Regions from separate parts of the Streptomyces kanasensis genome, predicted to be linked through region 3. Evidence: riboswitches for the same ligand, from Rfam matches in the RefSeq annotation. Region 3 holds a riboswitch; each other region holds the start of a gene.
The links. Region 3 has a riboswitch for cobalamin ahead of ACF053_RS12770 (ribonucleoside-diphosphate reductase subunit alpha). Riboswitches for the same ligand answer to the same signal wherever they lie in the genome.
Positions count from the first base shown of each region.

Region 1: linked by a shared signal. The riboswitch ahead of ACF053_RS22270 (energy-coupling factor ABC transporter permease) and the one ahead of ACF053_RS12770 (ribonucleoside-diphosphate reductase subunit alpha) in region 3 are both predicted to bind cobalamin.
Region 2: linked by a shared signal. The riboswitch ahead of ACF053_RS02480 (ABC transporter substrate-binding protein) and the one ahead of ACF053_RS12770 (ribonucleoside-diphosphate reductase subunit alpha) in region 3 are both predicted to bind cobalamin.

Region 1 is NZ_JBIBSF010000009.1:116,086-120,715, forward strand. It holds gene ACF053_RS22250 (polyamine aminopropyltransferase) at 1-8, shown strand, start outside; gene dhaK (dihydroxyacetone kinase subunit DhaK) at 61-1,053, shown strand; gene dhaL (dihydroxyacetone kinase subunit DhaL) at 1,059-1,676, shown strand; gene ACF053_RS22265 (PTS-dependent dihydroxyacetone kinase phosphotransferase subunit DhaM) at 1,673-2,083, shown strand; cobalamin riboswitch at 2,165-2,366, shown strand; gene ACF053_RS22270 (energy-coupling factor ABC transporter permease) at 2,396-3,088, shown strand; gene ACF053_RS22275 (energy-coupling factor ABC transporter substrate-binding protein) at 3,085-3,432, shown strand; gene cbiQ (cobalt ECF transporter T component CbiQ) at 3,438-4,184, shown strand; gene ACF053_RS22285 (energy-coupling factor ABC transporter ATP-binding protein) at 4,184-4,630, shown strand, end outside.
Region 2 is NZ_JBIBSF010000001.1:569,464-574,093, reverse strand. It holds gene ACF053_RS02495 (aminotransferase class IV family protein) at 247-1,059, opposite strand; gene ACF053_RS02490 (MerR family transcriptional regulator) at 1,219-1,569, shown strand; gene ACF053_RS02485 (cupin domain-containing protein) at 1,635-2,006, shown strand; cobalamin riboswitch at 2,406-2,601, shown strand; gene ACF053_RS02480 (ABC transporter substrate-binding protein) at 2,636-3,670, shown strand; gene ACF053_RS02475 (FecCD family ABC transporter permease) at 3,667-4,630, shown strand, end outside.
Region 3 is NZ_JBIBSF010000004.1:244,230-248,859, reverse strand. It holds gene mctP (monocarboxylate uptake permease MctP) at 1-871, shown strand, start outside; gene ACF053_RS12775 (hypothetical protein) at 1,004-1,756, shown strand; cobalamin riboswitch at 1,978-2,141, shown strand; gene ACF053_RS12770 (ribonucleoside-diphosphate reductase subunit alpha) at 2,288-4,630, shown strand, end outside.

The DNA.
Region 1 (4,630 bases), on a different contig from region 3:
ACTACTGAGGGCCGCGTCCCCCTCTCGGTACTGTGCGGGTACGTCTCGTGAGGAGTAGCCGTGAGGATGCTGATCAACGTGCCCGAGACCGTCGTCGCCGACGCCCTGCGGGGCTTCGCGGCGGCGCATCCGGAACTCACCGTCGACGTCGGGAACAGGGTGGTGGTCCGCCGGGACGCGCCGGTCGCCGGGAAGGTCGCCCTGGTGTCGGGCGGCGGGTCGGGGCACGAACCGCTGCACGCCGGGTTCGTCGGCCCGGGGATGCTCTCCGCGGCGTGCCCGGGCGAGGTGTTCACGTCGCCGGTGCCCGACCAGATGGTCCGGGCCGCGGCCGCGGTGGACAGCGGCGCCGGCGTGCTCTTCGTGGTGAAGAACTACACGGGTGACGTGCTGAACTTCGACATGGCGGCGGAACTCGCCGAGGACGAGGGCGTGCAGGTCGCCAGGGTGCTCGTCGACGACGACGTGGCCGTCTCCGACAGCCTGTACACGGCCGGACGGCGCGGCACGGGGGCGACCCTGTTCGTGGAGAAGATCGCCGGCGCCGCCGCCGAGGAGGGCGCGCCGCTGGAGCGGGTCGAGTCGATCGCGCGCCGGGTGAACGCCGCGTGCCGGAGCTTCGGGGTGGCGTTGAGCGCGTGCAGCACGCCCGCGAAGGGCGGCCCCACCTTCGACCTGCCGTCCGGCGAGCTGGAGCTGGGCGTCGGCATCCACGGCGAGCCGGGACGCGAGCGGCGCCCGATGATGACCTCGCGGGAGATCGCCGACGTGGCGGTGGACGCCGTGCTGGACGACCTGCGGCCCTCGGGTCCGGTGCTGTTGCTGGTCAACGGCATGGGCGGGACGCCGCTGCTGGAGCTGTACGGGTTCGGCGCCGAGGTGCACCGGGTGCTGGGCGAGCGCGGGGTGCCGGTGGCCCGCACGCTCGTCGGCAACTACGTGACGTCGCTGGACATGGCCGGTGCCTCGGTGACGCTGTGCCGGGCGGACGAGGAGCTGCTGCGGCTGTGGGACGCGCCGGTGCGGACGCCGGCGCTGCGATGGGGGTGGTGAGCGCGGTGCTGGACTCCGGGACGTTCCTGCGGTGGATGGCCGCGGTGGCGGTGGCCGTGGACCGCGACGCCGACCTCCTCACGGAGCTGGACTCCGCGATCGGCGACGCCGACCACGGGGTCAACCTGCGGCGCGGCTTCACGGCGGTGGCGGCCGCGCTGGAGGAGGAGCCGCCGCGGACGCCCGGCGCGGTCCTGGTGCTGGCCGGCCGGCGGCTGATCTCCACGGTGGGCGGGGCGTCGGGGCCGCTGTACGGCACGCTGCTGCGGAGCGCCGGCAAGGCCCTGGGCGACGAGCCCGAGGTGGCGCCCGCGCGGCTGGCGGAGGCGCTGGGCGACGGTGTCGCGGCGGTGGCCCGGCTCGGCGGGGCGCGGGCCGGGGACAAGACGATGCTGGACGCGCTGGAGCCGGCCGTGGCCGCGCTCGGGCAGGACCGGCCGGACGCCGTCGCGGCGGCCGCGCGGGCCGCCGCGGAGGGCGCGGAGGCGACCGGGCCGATGCGCGCCCGCAAGGGACGGGCCAGTTACCTCGGCGAGCGGTCGGTGGGACACCGGGACCCGGGCGCCACGTCGGCCGCGCTGCTCTTCGCGGCACTCGCCGACGTCACGGGGGAGGCGGCGTGAGCGGCTCGGGGGCGCCCGTGGGCGTCGTGCTCGTCTCGCACAGCGCCCCGGTCGCGCAGGCCGTCGCCGCGCTCGCCCGGGGACTGGCCGGGGGCGCCGGCGGGGTACCGGTGGCGGCGGCCGGCGGCGGGCCGGACGGCGGGCTCGGTACGAGCGCCGAACTGGTCGCGCGGGCGGCCGCGGAGGTCGACGGCGGCGCCGGCGTCGCGGTCCTGGTGGACCTGGGCAGCGCCGTCCTGACGGTGAAGGCGCTGCTGGAGGAGGGGGAACTGCCGGCGGGGACGCGGCTGGTGGACGCGCCGTTCGTGGAGGGCGCGGTGGCGGCCGTCGTCACGGCGGCGGCGGGCGGCGACCTCGACGCGGTGGAGGCGGCGGCCTCGGAGGCGTACGGCTACCGCAAGCGGTAGGGCGTGGCGGGCACCCGCGAGCGCCCGCCCGTGCGGCGGGACTCCCCCGTGTGCGCGGTTGTGATGTACCTGGTCAACGCACTAGTGTCGCAGGGCCTTGGTGTACGGGAAGCCGGTGTGGAACCGGCGCGGCCCTCGCCACTGTGATCGGGAAGTCCGGCCCCACCCCCCGCGCCAGCGGGGAAGCCACTGGACCGCCGCGGGAGACCGCGGCGTCCGGGAAGGCGGGGTCGAGGCGGTAGTACCCGTCAGCCAGGAGACCGGCCAGGGCGCGTTGTCCATCCACGAGGTGCTGGAGAGGGTCTCCCCCACATGCATATAGCCGAGGGGTTCCTACCCCGGGAACACGCGGTCGCCTGGACACTGGCGGCCGCTCCGTTCGTCGTCCACGGCGTCCGGGCGCTGACCCGGGAGGTCAGGGCCAACCCCGAGTCGACGCTGCTGCTCGGCGCGTCCGGGGCGTTCACGTTCGTCCTGTCCGCGTTGAAGATCCCGTCGGTGACGGGCAGCTGCAGCCACCCCACCGGTACGGGGCTCGGCGCCATCCTGTTCCGGCCGCCCATCATGGCCGTGCTCGGCACGATCACCCTGCTGTTCCAGGCGCTGCTGCTGGCGCACGGCGGTCTGACGACGCTCGGCGCGAACGCCTTCTCGATGGCGGTCGTCGGACCGTGGGCCGGGTACGGGCTGTACCGGCTGCTGCGCCGCACGGGAGCGCCCCTGATGGTGGCCGTCTTCTTCGGCGCGTTCGCGGCGGACCTGTCCACGTACTGCGTGACGAGCGTGCAGCTGGCGCTCGCGTTCCCCGACCCGGGCAGCGGCTTCACGGGCGCGCTCGCCAAGTTCGGCGGGATCTTCGCGGTGACACAGCTCCCCCTGGCGGTGAGCGAGGGCCTGCTGACGGTGCTGGTGATGCGGTTGCTGCGGCAGTCGAGCGGGGGCGAGCTGGCCCGGCTCGGCGTGCTCCCGGCGGCGGGCGCGACGAAGGAGGCGGCGGTCCGATGAGCCGGAACGCGAGGATCAACACCCTGCTGCTGCTCGTCGTGGTGGCGCTGGCGGTGCTGCCGCTGGCGCTCGGACTGGGTGATCACAAGGAGGAGCCGTTCACGGGCGCGGACGCGCAGGCGGAGGCGGCGATCACCGAGAACGCCCCTGACTACGAGCCGTGGTTCAGCCCGCTGTACGAGCCCCCGTCGGGTGAGGTGGAGTCGGCGCTGTTCTCCCTGCAGGCCGCGCTGGGCGCCGGAGTGCTGGCGTACTACTTCGGGCTGCGCCGCGGGCGCCGGCAGGGTGAGGAGCGGGCCGGGGCCGGCGGGGCGGCCGAGCCGCCCGCGGCGTCCGGGGAGTAGCGGGGGTGCTGCCCATCGACGTGGCGGCGCACGGCAGCCGCTGGCGCCGCCGCCACCCGGGCGAGAAGGCCGTGCTCGGCTTCGGCCTGACGGCCTGTGCCGTGTCCCTGCCGCCGTGGCCGGGCGCGGCGCTGGTGGCGGTGGTCGCCGTCGTGGTGCTGCTGGGGCCGGCGGGGGTGGCTCCGCGGCAGCTGTGGCGGGCGTGGCGGGTGCCGCTCGGCTTCTGCGTCACGGGCGCGGTGCCGCTGCTGTTCCAGGTGGGCGGCCCGGCGGGTTGGGTGGCGCCCGCGCCCGGCGGGGCCGCGCAGGCCGTGGAGTTGCTGCTGCGGTCGTCGGCGGCGTCGCTGGGGGTGCTGCTCTTCGCCTTCACGACGCCCGTGTCGGACGTGCTGCCCCGGCTGGTGCGGGCGGGCGTGCCCGCGCCGGTGGTGGACGTGGCGCTGGTGATGTACCGCATCGGCTTCCTGCTGCTGGACGCGGTGGCGCGGATCCGGCAGGCGCAGGCCGCGCGACTGGGGACCACGAGCCGGGCCGCGGCGTGGCGCTCGGCCGCCGGTCTCGGGGCCACCGCGTTCGTCCGCGCCTTCGACCGGGCGACACGGCTGCAGAGCGGTCTCGCCGGCCGCGGCTACGACGGGACGCTGCGGGTGCTGGTGCCCGCGGCGCGGCTGGACCGCCGCTTCCTGGCGGCGACGGCGGTGTTGCTGGCGGTGCTGGTCGCGGCCGCCCTCGGACTCGAACGGGTGGTGTGATGACCGGGTCGCCGGTGGTGGAACTGGTGGGGGCGGGGTTCGCCTACGAGGGCGGGCCCGCCGTGCTCAGCGGGGTCGACTTCGCCGTGCCGGAGGGGCGGTCCCTGGCGGTCCTGGGCCGCAACGGCGGCGGCAAGACGACGCTGCTGCGGCTGCTGAGCGGCGGTCTGCGGTGTGCGAGCGGGCGGCTGCGCCTGGCCGGTGAGGATGTGGCGTACGACCGCAGGGGCCTGACGCGGCTGCGGACGGCGGTGCAGCTGGTGGTGCAGGACCCGGACGACCAGCTGTTCGCCGCGTCGGTCGGGCAGGACGTGTCGTTCGGCCCGATGAACCTGGGCCTGCCGGAGGTGGAGGTCCGCGCCCGGGTCCGCGAGGCGCTGGAGGCCCTGGACATCGTGGCGCTGGAGGACCGGCCGACGCACCTGCTGTCGTACGGGCAGCGGAAG
Region 2 (4,630 bases), on a different contig from region 3:
ACTCCTCTCCGGACGCCGCCCGCACGGCGGCTGGTCAGTCGGTGAGGCTCCCACCCGCGGCCCGCCGGCGTCCGCGTTTCCGCACCGCCGTCGCCCGGATGGATGTACGGACGTCGGTACGGGCCCTGCCGCGCGCTCCTCGTGCGCGCCAGTGCCGCCCCGGCGCACGCGCCGGGGCGCGGTGCGCGCGCCCCGGGCTGCCCGAACGGGCGCCGCACGGGTGGCGACCGCTCGGATGACGGACCGTCAGGGAGCGGTGGGTGGTTCGGACGCGTACGCGCGGTGGAGGAGGTCCACGAAGGACGGGGCCGCCGGCAGTTCCACGGCGCCGATCCGGTGGACCGGGACGCCCGGCGTCCACGAGTTCATGACGACGGCCCCGGCCAGCGCGGGCAGGTCGGCGGCGGTGACCTCCTGCCGGCGCTGCGGGACGCCGAGCCGACGCAGGGCGCGCCGCAGCACGCCCATCGTCGTGCCGTGCAGCATGTCGGCCACGGGCCACACCACCGACGTGCCGTCCCAGAACGCCAGGTTCCAGATCGTCGCCTCGCTGAGCCGGCCCCGCCGGTCGAGGAAGAGGGCGTCGTCGAAGCCCTGTGCGGCGGCCCGGCGGAGCAGGTGCGTCTTGGCCGGTTCGCCCACGTGCTTGACCGTCGGCAGGAAGCGCTCGTGCGTCACCGGCACCAGCGACAGCGGGCCGGCGGGTCCGTGTGCCGGCGGCCCGGTACGGACCAGCAGCGCGGGCGTCTCGTCCGGGTCGGCGACGGTGAACTCGCCCGCGGGGGAGTGGACCGTGGCGGTCAGCGAGACGTCCGCGGGCCCCGCCTCCAGGGCGGTCCGCAGGTGGGACCGGACCGTCGCGTCGGGCAGCGCCCTGCCGAACAGCTCCAGGGAAGCCGACCGCAGCCGTTCCAGATGGAGGTCGAGGCCGCGGATCCGACCGCCGCGCACCTGGGCGGCGGTGAAGTGCGCGTACCCGGCGAAGGCGAGCGGCGCCAGCTCCGCGGCGGTCGAGGCGCGGCCGTCGCGGTGCACGGCGAACGCCGTCGTGGACGTCATGGATCACTCCTGGTCTGTGAGGGGTGTGAGGGGTGTGAGGGGTGGGGGAGAGGGGGCGGTGGGGGCAGGGGTGCGGGACCGGCGGTGGAATTCCCGCGGCCCGAGCCGACGTTAGGGCTTCACACTGGTGCGAAGGTCAAGGCGGGGAAGGCAGGGGCCATGCTGATCGGGGAGCTGTCCCGGCGGACCGGAGTGGGCACGCGGCTGTTGCGCTACTACGAGGCGCAGGGGCTGCTCACCTCGGTCCGGCGCGGCAACGGGTACCGCGACTACGACGAGGACGCCGTGCCCACCGTCCGGCAGGTGCGCGCGCTGCTCGCCGCCGGGCTCTCCACGGAGGTGATCCGCACGGTCCTGCCCTGCGCCCGGGGTGAGGGGCCGGGTCTGGGCTTCGACTGGTGCGCCGGGATCCGGGACGTCCTGCACGGCGAGCTGGCGGCCGCGGACGCACGCATCGACGCCCTCCGCCGCAGCCGCGGCACGCTCGCCGGCTACCTGGAGCACCCCTGACGCACCGCGCGGCGTAGCCTGGAGGAGTACTCGGGGACCGATCCTCTCCCGGGGAGGCGGACGACATGACAGCCATCGTCAGCAGGAACTTCGACGCCGCCGATGAGACCCGTCCCTTCGAGGACGGCAAGGGCAGGCTGGACCTGATCACCACCGGGCAGGGACCCGTCGGACGCGCCGTCTTCGAACCCGGCTGGCGGTGGACCGAGCACGTCAGGCCGCTCGCCGGTACCGACAGCTGCCAGGCGTCGCACACCGGCTACGTGGTCAGCGGCCGGATGCGGATCGTCATGGACGGCGGCGGTGAGAGCGCCGAGGTGGGGCCCGGCGACTTCTTCACGGTCGAGCCCGGCCACGACGCCTGGGTGCTGGGGGACGAACCCTGCGTCGCCCTGGACTGGACGGGCTTCGGCGACTACGCCCGGTCCGCCGACTGACCTCCCACCCGCCGGCGCCCACCCGCTGGCACCCACCCGTCGGTGTCCGGCCCGATGGCACCTACCCGTCGGTGTCCGGCCCGATGGCACCTGTCTGCCGCCGTCCGGCCCACTGGACCCGTCTGCCGCCGTCCGGCCCGCTGGCACCTGCCCGTCGGTGTCCGGCCCGCTGAGCGCACCCGCCCGCCGACGCCCGCCCGCCGACGCCCGCCCGCACCCGGATCCGATCCCGCCGTCGCCCGCCGTCGCCCGCCGACGCCCGCCCGCGGATCGCCCATCGTGCCCGCCCGCGCCGGCCCGCGCCCGCCCCCCGCCGGGTCGCGCCGGCGCACGTCGGCCGACGCCCGTCGGCACCCCCGGCCGCGGGCCGGCCCGGTCGGTCCCGCTCTGCGACCACCGTGTTACCTTGCCGTGGCCAGTCGAACTCAGTACCTGCGGTACCTGGGTCAGGGAATCCGGTGTGAATCCGGAACTGACGCGCAGCGGTGAGGGTGACGGGCGCGGCAGCACGAGCCACTGGGCACCGACCGGCCCGGGAAGGCGCCGCGTCCGGTCGACCCCGAGTCCGAAGACCTGCTGGCGCCCGTTACGGACGGCCCCGCGCATGGGCCACGAACCGAGGACGCCCCGTGCCCCTGCCACGCCAGCACCGCCTGCCCGCCGCCCTGCTCTGCGGCGCCCTGCTGCTCACCGGATGCGCCGGCGGCGCATCCGGCCCGTCCGCGTCCGCCTCCGGCGCGGCGGCCCGCTCCCTCGACAACTGCGGGCGTCAGGTGGAGGTCCACGGCGGCGGTCCCCGCCGGGCCGTGTCCCTGAACCAGGGCACCACCGAGACGCTGCTCTCCCTCGGCCTGGCCGACCGCATGGCCGGCACCGCCACCTGGACCGACCCGGTGATGAAGGGGCTGGAGAAGGAGAACGCCCGCGTCCGGCGGCTGGCGGAGAACAACCCCTCGTTCGAGCGGGTCCTCGACACCGAACCGGACTTCGTCGCCGCCTCCTTCGCCTCCACCCTCGGCACCGGCGGCGTCGCGACCCGCGACCAGTTCGAGAAGCTGGGCGTTCCGACGTACCTCTCCCCGGCGGACTGCGCGGGCAAGGACAACTCCGGCGGCGGTGACGGCGTGCGGACCGCGCCGCTCACCATGGAGACCATCCACCGGGAGGTGCGCGACCTCGCCCGCGTCTTCGGCGTCGAGGAACGCGGCGAGCAGCTCGTCGAGCGGCTCGACGCCCGCACCGCCGCGGCGAAGAAGGGCCTCGACGAGTCGGACGTCACCCTCATGTACTGGTTCGCCAACGCCGAGTCCCCGTACATGGCGGGCTGCTGCGGCGCGCCCGGCATCATCACCCGCACGCTCGGCGCGAAGAACGTCCTCGACGACACCACCGAGGAGTGGCCGCAGGTCAGTTGGGAGACCGTGGCCGACCGGGACCCCGACGTGCTCGTCATCGGCGACCTCACCCGCCGGTCGCAGACCGCGGAGAGCGCGAGCAAGAAGATCGCGTTCCTGGAGTCGAACCCGGTCACCAGGAACATGGAGGCCGTCAAGCACAAGCGGTACGTGCTGCTCAGCGGCCAGGCCATGAACCCGACGATCCGCACCGTGGAGGGGATCGAGCAGGTCGCCGCCGCGATCCGCCGGTTCGGGTTGTCCCGGTGACCGCCGCCCTGCTGCGCTCGGCGGCGGGGCTCGCGGTGCTCGCCGTCTCCGTCGCCCTCACCATCACCGTCGGCCCCGCCGACCTCGGCGTCGCCGACGTGTGGTCCGTCGTCGCCTCGCACCTCGGCGGCGCCCCCTCCGGGCTGTCCCCGATCCGCGACGGCATCGTGTGGAACCTGCGGCTGCCCCGCACCCTGCTGGCCGCCGTGTGCGGGGCCGGGCTCGCCGTGTGCGGCGCCGTCATGCAGTCGCTGCTGCGCAACCCGCTCGCCGACCCCTTCGTCCTCGGCGTCTCCTCCGGCGCCTCCACCGGCGCCGTGCTCGTCGTGGTCCTCGGCGCGGGTGGCGGCGCGCTGTCGCTCTCCGCGGGTGCCTTCGCCGGCGCGGTCTGCTCCTTCGCCCTGATGTTGCTGCTGAGCCACGTCCTGGGCGGCACCACCGACCGGGTCGTCCTCTCCGGTGTCGCCGCGATGCAGCTCTTCTCCGCGCTGACCTCCTTCGTCGTCGTCACCTCCGCCGACGCGGAGACCACCCGCGGCGTGCTGTTCTGGCTGCTCGGCTCGCTCGGCGGCGCCGGCTGGGACGACGTGTGGCTGTGCGCGGCCGTCCTCGCCGCGTGCCTCGCCGTCTGTCTGGCCCACGGCAGGACCCTCGACGCGTTCGCCTTCGGGCAGGACGCCGCGGCGTCCCTCGGCGTGCACGTCGGCCGCACCCGCCTCGTCCTGCTGTGCGCCACCGCGCTCCTCACCGCCGCCCTGGTCAGCGCGGCCGGCGCGATCGGCTTCGTCGGCCTGGTGCTGCCCCACGCCGCCCGGGCCATCGTCGGCCCCGGGCACGCCCGGCTGCTGCCCGCCACCGCCCTGGGCGGGGCCGTCTTCCTGGTGTGGATCGACACCCTCGCCCGTACCGTCCTCGAACCCCAGGAGGTGCCGGTGGGCGTCATGACGTCCCTGCTGGGCG
Region 3 (4,630 bases):
CGAGGCCGGCCAGTGGACGTACGCGACCCTGGCGCTCGGCTCGGCGCTGGCGCTCTTCATGTACCCGCACTCCATCACCGCGACGCTGTCGTCCCGCAGCCGTGACGTCATCCGCCGCAACACCACCATCCTGCCGCTGTACTCGCTGATGCTGGGCCTGCTGGCGTTCCTCGGCTTCATGGCGATCGCCGCGGGCATCAAGGTGCAGAACGGCCAGCTGGCCATCCCGCAGCTGTTCGAGGACATGTTCCCCGACTGGTTCGCCGGGGTCGCCTTCGCCGCCATCGGCATCGGCGCGCTCGTGCCGGCCGCCATCATGTCGATCGCCGCCGCCAACCTCTTCACCCGCAACATCTACAAGGACTTCCTGAAGCCGGACGCCACCCCGGAGCAGGAGACCAAGGTGTCCAAGCTGGTGTCGCTGCTGGTCAAGGTGGGCGCGCTGGCGTTCGTCCTCACGATGGACAAGACGGTCGCCATCAACTTCCAGCTCCTCGGCGGCATCTGGATCCTCCAGACCTTCCCCGCGCTGGTCGGCGGCCTGTTCACCCGGTGGTTCCACCGCTGGGCGCTGCTCGGCGGCTGGGCGGTCGGCATGGTGTACGGCACGTGGACCGCGTACAACGTCGCCGGCCCCACGCAGAAGCACTTCGGCGGCTCGTCTGCGGAGATCCCCGGCATCGGGGAGATCGGGTACATCGGCCTCACCGCCTTCGTGCTGAACCTCCTGGTCACGGTGGTCCTCACGTTCGCGCTGCGGGCGGTGCGGGCGCCGGAGGGCGTCGACGAGACGACCGCCGGCGACTACACCGCCGACGTGGGCGACGCGGGCGTCCGCCGGACGATGCCCAAGGTCGGCACCGGGCACTGAACCTCGGGCCGCCCGGCGGCGAGGGCCCCCGCACCGTCCCGGCAGGGCGGCGGGGGCCCTCGTCCGCGTACCGGGCCGGTAGGGCCCCGGGGCCCCCGTCCGCGTACCGGGCCGGTAGGCGAGGATGTGCGCATGACACGACGCCCGGTGCCCACGCCCCTCCCCCCGCGCCCCCGGCGCGCCCCGGCGCTCCTGGCCGCCCTGGCGTCGCCGCTGCTGCTCCTCGTCGGCTGCGGCACGCAGGTGGCCGGCTCCGCCGTCCCGGACCGGGCGGAGTTGGAGGCCCGCGCCGCCGCCCTGCAGACCAGGGCGGAGCACGTGTACGTGACCGAGGCCGCCGGCTTCGCCCTCGCCGAGCAGTCGGTGGGCGTCCTCGGCGACGACGGCTTCTCCGCGTCGTACGTCTCGAAGGGCGGCGGCACCCTCACCCTCGGCGTCGAGCGGGGCCGCCTGGAGGACGTGGGCTGCGCCGCCACCCCGTCGGCCGCGCCCGCCCCGTCGACCGGCGCGGGCGCGGCCGGTGGTGCGCCGTGCGCAGCGGACGGGGCGCTGTGGTACCGCTCCGGGGACACCGCACACGAGTACCTGCGCGTCGAGGGCGGGCTGCGCATCCGCGTGAGCGCCGACCGCGCCGCCGTCGACCGCGCCACCCTGCGCGCCGCCGCCGAGCGGGCGCACCGCGCCTCCGACGAGGAGTTGGCCGAGGTACTGCCCGAACGCGCGCCCGGGACGGGCGACTCGGGAGCCACGACCGGCAGCGGCGGGACCGGCCGCACCGGCGGCACGGCCGGCAACGGCGGTCCCGGCGGCGCGCCCGTGGAGCGCGGGGACCTGCCGCCCGTGGGTGACGGGGCGCCCGACAACGGCGTGGGCGTCAGCGGCTGACCCCGCCCCACCACCCCGGCCACACGCGTCCCCGCGGGCTCGCGGGCTCGCGGGAGCCCCGGGGCCCCGTGTCGGCCCCCGTGTCCGCCCGCGCCGGCCCTTCCCGAGGGTCCGCGCGCCGGTCCGGTGAGACCCCCGCGGCACCTCCGCGCGGACCCCTCCGCCGCGGCCGGAGCCCCTCCCCGGGCTGCCACTGTTCGCGTACGCGCCGACACTCTGACACAACATGTGGGGTGTGCGGTGAGGGGTGCCCCCCACATGTATGCTCGTCCTCGCTGTCGCAGCAGGGGAATCCGGTGAGAGTCCGGAACTGTCCCGCAACGGTGTACCGGTGTGCCCTTCGCGTACCCGCGAGTCCGACGACCTGCCGACAGCGCGCCCGGACCGTCCGGCCCGGGTGCCCAGACGTCCGGGCCTCGCGGAGTGGGCCGGTGGACGCGGTCTCGCACGCCCCCGTGCCCGGGGTGAGGCGCGCCCCGCTCCCCCGCCCCCGCCCGCGGGACCCCGAGCCGAGCGAGGGAGAGCCCCCACGTGACCATCGCGCCAGCGGATCCGGCTTCAGCCACCGAAGTCGACGCGCCCGGGACCGCGCTGCTGCGGACCCTGACCGACCTCACCGCGGACCTCCCCGACGCCGACCCCGGCCGGGTCGCCGCCGCCGCCCTGCGCGGCCGGCACGCCGGGTCGGACGAGGCCGAACTGCGGGAGCTCGCCACCGAGGCGGCGGCCGGACTGATCGCCGAGGACCCCGCGTACTCGAAGCTCGCCGCACGGCTCCTGACCCGGACCATCGCCGACGAGGCGGCCGGTCAGGGCGCGGTGTGCTTCTCGGCCTCCGTCGCCGTCGGCCACCGCGAGGGGCTCATCGCCGACCGCACCGCCGAGCTCGTGGCGGGCCACGCCGACCGGCTGGACGCCGTGATCGACCCCGCGGCGGACGACCGGTTCGGCTACTTCGGCCTGCGCACCCTGTACTCGCGCTACCTGCTGCGCCACCCGCTCACCCGCAAGGTGGTCGAGACGCCGCAGCACTTCCTGCTGCGGGTGGCCTGCGGCCTGGCCGCCGACCCTTCGGCGGGCGCCCTGGACGAGGTCGAGGCGCTGTACCGGCTGATGAGCCGCCTCGACTACCTGCCGTCCTCGCCGACCCTGTTCAACTCGGGCACCCGGCACCCCCAGATGTCCTCCTGCTACCTGCTGGACTCCCCGCAGGACGAGCTGGACTCCATCTACGACCGCTACCACCAGGTGGCCCGGCTCTCGAAGCACGCGGGCGGCATCGGTCTGTCGTACTCGCGGATCCGCGCCCGCGGTTCGCTGATCCGCGGCACCAACGGCCACTCCAACGGCATCGTGCCGTTCCTCAAGACGCTGGACGCGTCCGTCGCCGCCGTCAACCAGGGCGGGCGGCGCAAGGGCGCCGCCGCCGTCTACCTGGAGACCTGGCACGCGGACATCGAGGAGTTCCTGGAGCTGCGCGACAACACGGGCGAGGACGCCCGGCGCACGCACAACCTCAACCTGGCGCACTGGATCCCCGACGAGTTCATGCGCCGCGTCAACGCCGACGCCGACTGGTCGCTCTTCTCGCCGTCGGACGTCCCCGAGCTGGTCGACCTGTGGGGCGAGGAGTTCGACGCCGCCTACCGCGCCGCCGAGGCCAAGGGCCTGGCCCGCCGGACGATGCCGGCCCGCGACCTGTACGGCCGGATGATGCGGACGCTCGCACAGACCGGCAACGGCTGGATGACGTTCAAGGACGCCGCCAACCGCACCGCCAACCAGACCGCCGAGCCGGGCCACACGGTCCACTCCTCCAACCTCTGCACGGAGATCCTGGAGGTCACGGACGACGGCGAGACCGCGGTCTGCAACCTGGGCTCCGTCAACCTCGGTGCCTTCGTGACCGGTGGCTCCATCGACTGGGAGCGGCTGGACGCGACCGTCCGCACGGCCGTCACCTTCCTCGACCGGGTCGTCGACATCAATTTCTACCCGACCGAGCAGGCGGGCCGCTCCAATGCCCGCTGGCGCCCGGTGGGCCTGGGCGCGATGGGCCTCCAGGACGTCTTCTTCCAGCTGCGGCTGCCGTTCGACTCCCCCGAGGCGCGCGCCCTGTCGACGCGGATCGCCGAGCGGATCATGCTCGCCGCGTACGAGGCCTCCGCCGACCTGGCCGAGCGCCACGGCCCGCTGCCCGCGTGGGAGAAGACGCGGACCGCGCGCGGCGTGCTCCACCCCGACCACTACGACGTCGAACTGGCCTGGCCCGAGCGGTGGGAGGCGCTGCGCGCCCGCGTCGCCGAGGTCGGCATGCGCAACTCGCTGCTGCTCGCCATCGCGCCGACGGCGACGATCGCCTCCATCGCCGGGGTCTACGAGTGCATCGAGCCGCAGGTCTCCAACCTCTTCAAGCGCGAGACGCTGTCCGGCGAGTTCCTCCAGGTCAACTCCTACCTGGTGGACGAGTTGAAGAAGCTCGGCGTGTGGGACGCGCAGACCCGTGAGGCGCTGCGCGAGTCCAGCGGCTCCGTGCAGGGCTTCACCTGGGTCCCGGCCGACGTGCGGGCCCTGTACCGCACGGCGTGGGAGATCCCGCAGCGCGGCCTGATCGACATGGCCGCCGCCCGCACGCCGTTCCTGGACCAGTCGCAGTCGCTGAACCTGTTCCTGGAGACGCCGACCATCGGCAAGCTGTCGTCGATGTACGCGTACGCCTGGAAGCAGGGTCTGAAGACGACGTACTACCTGCGCTCCCGCCCGGCGACCCGGATCGCCCGTGCCGCCCAGGCGTCCGCCGCCGCCCCCGTACCCGCCCAGCAGGTGTCCGAGCCCGACGCCGTCGCCTGCTCCCTGGAGAACCCCGAGTCCTGC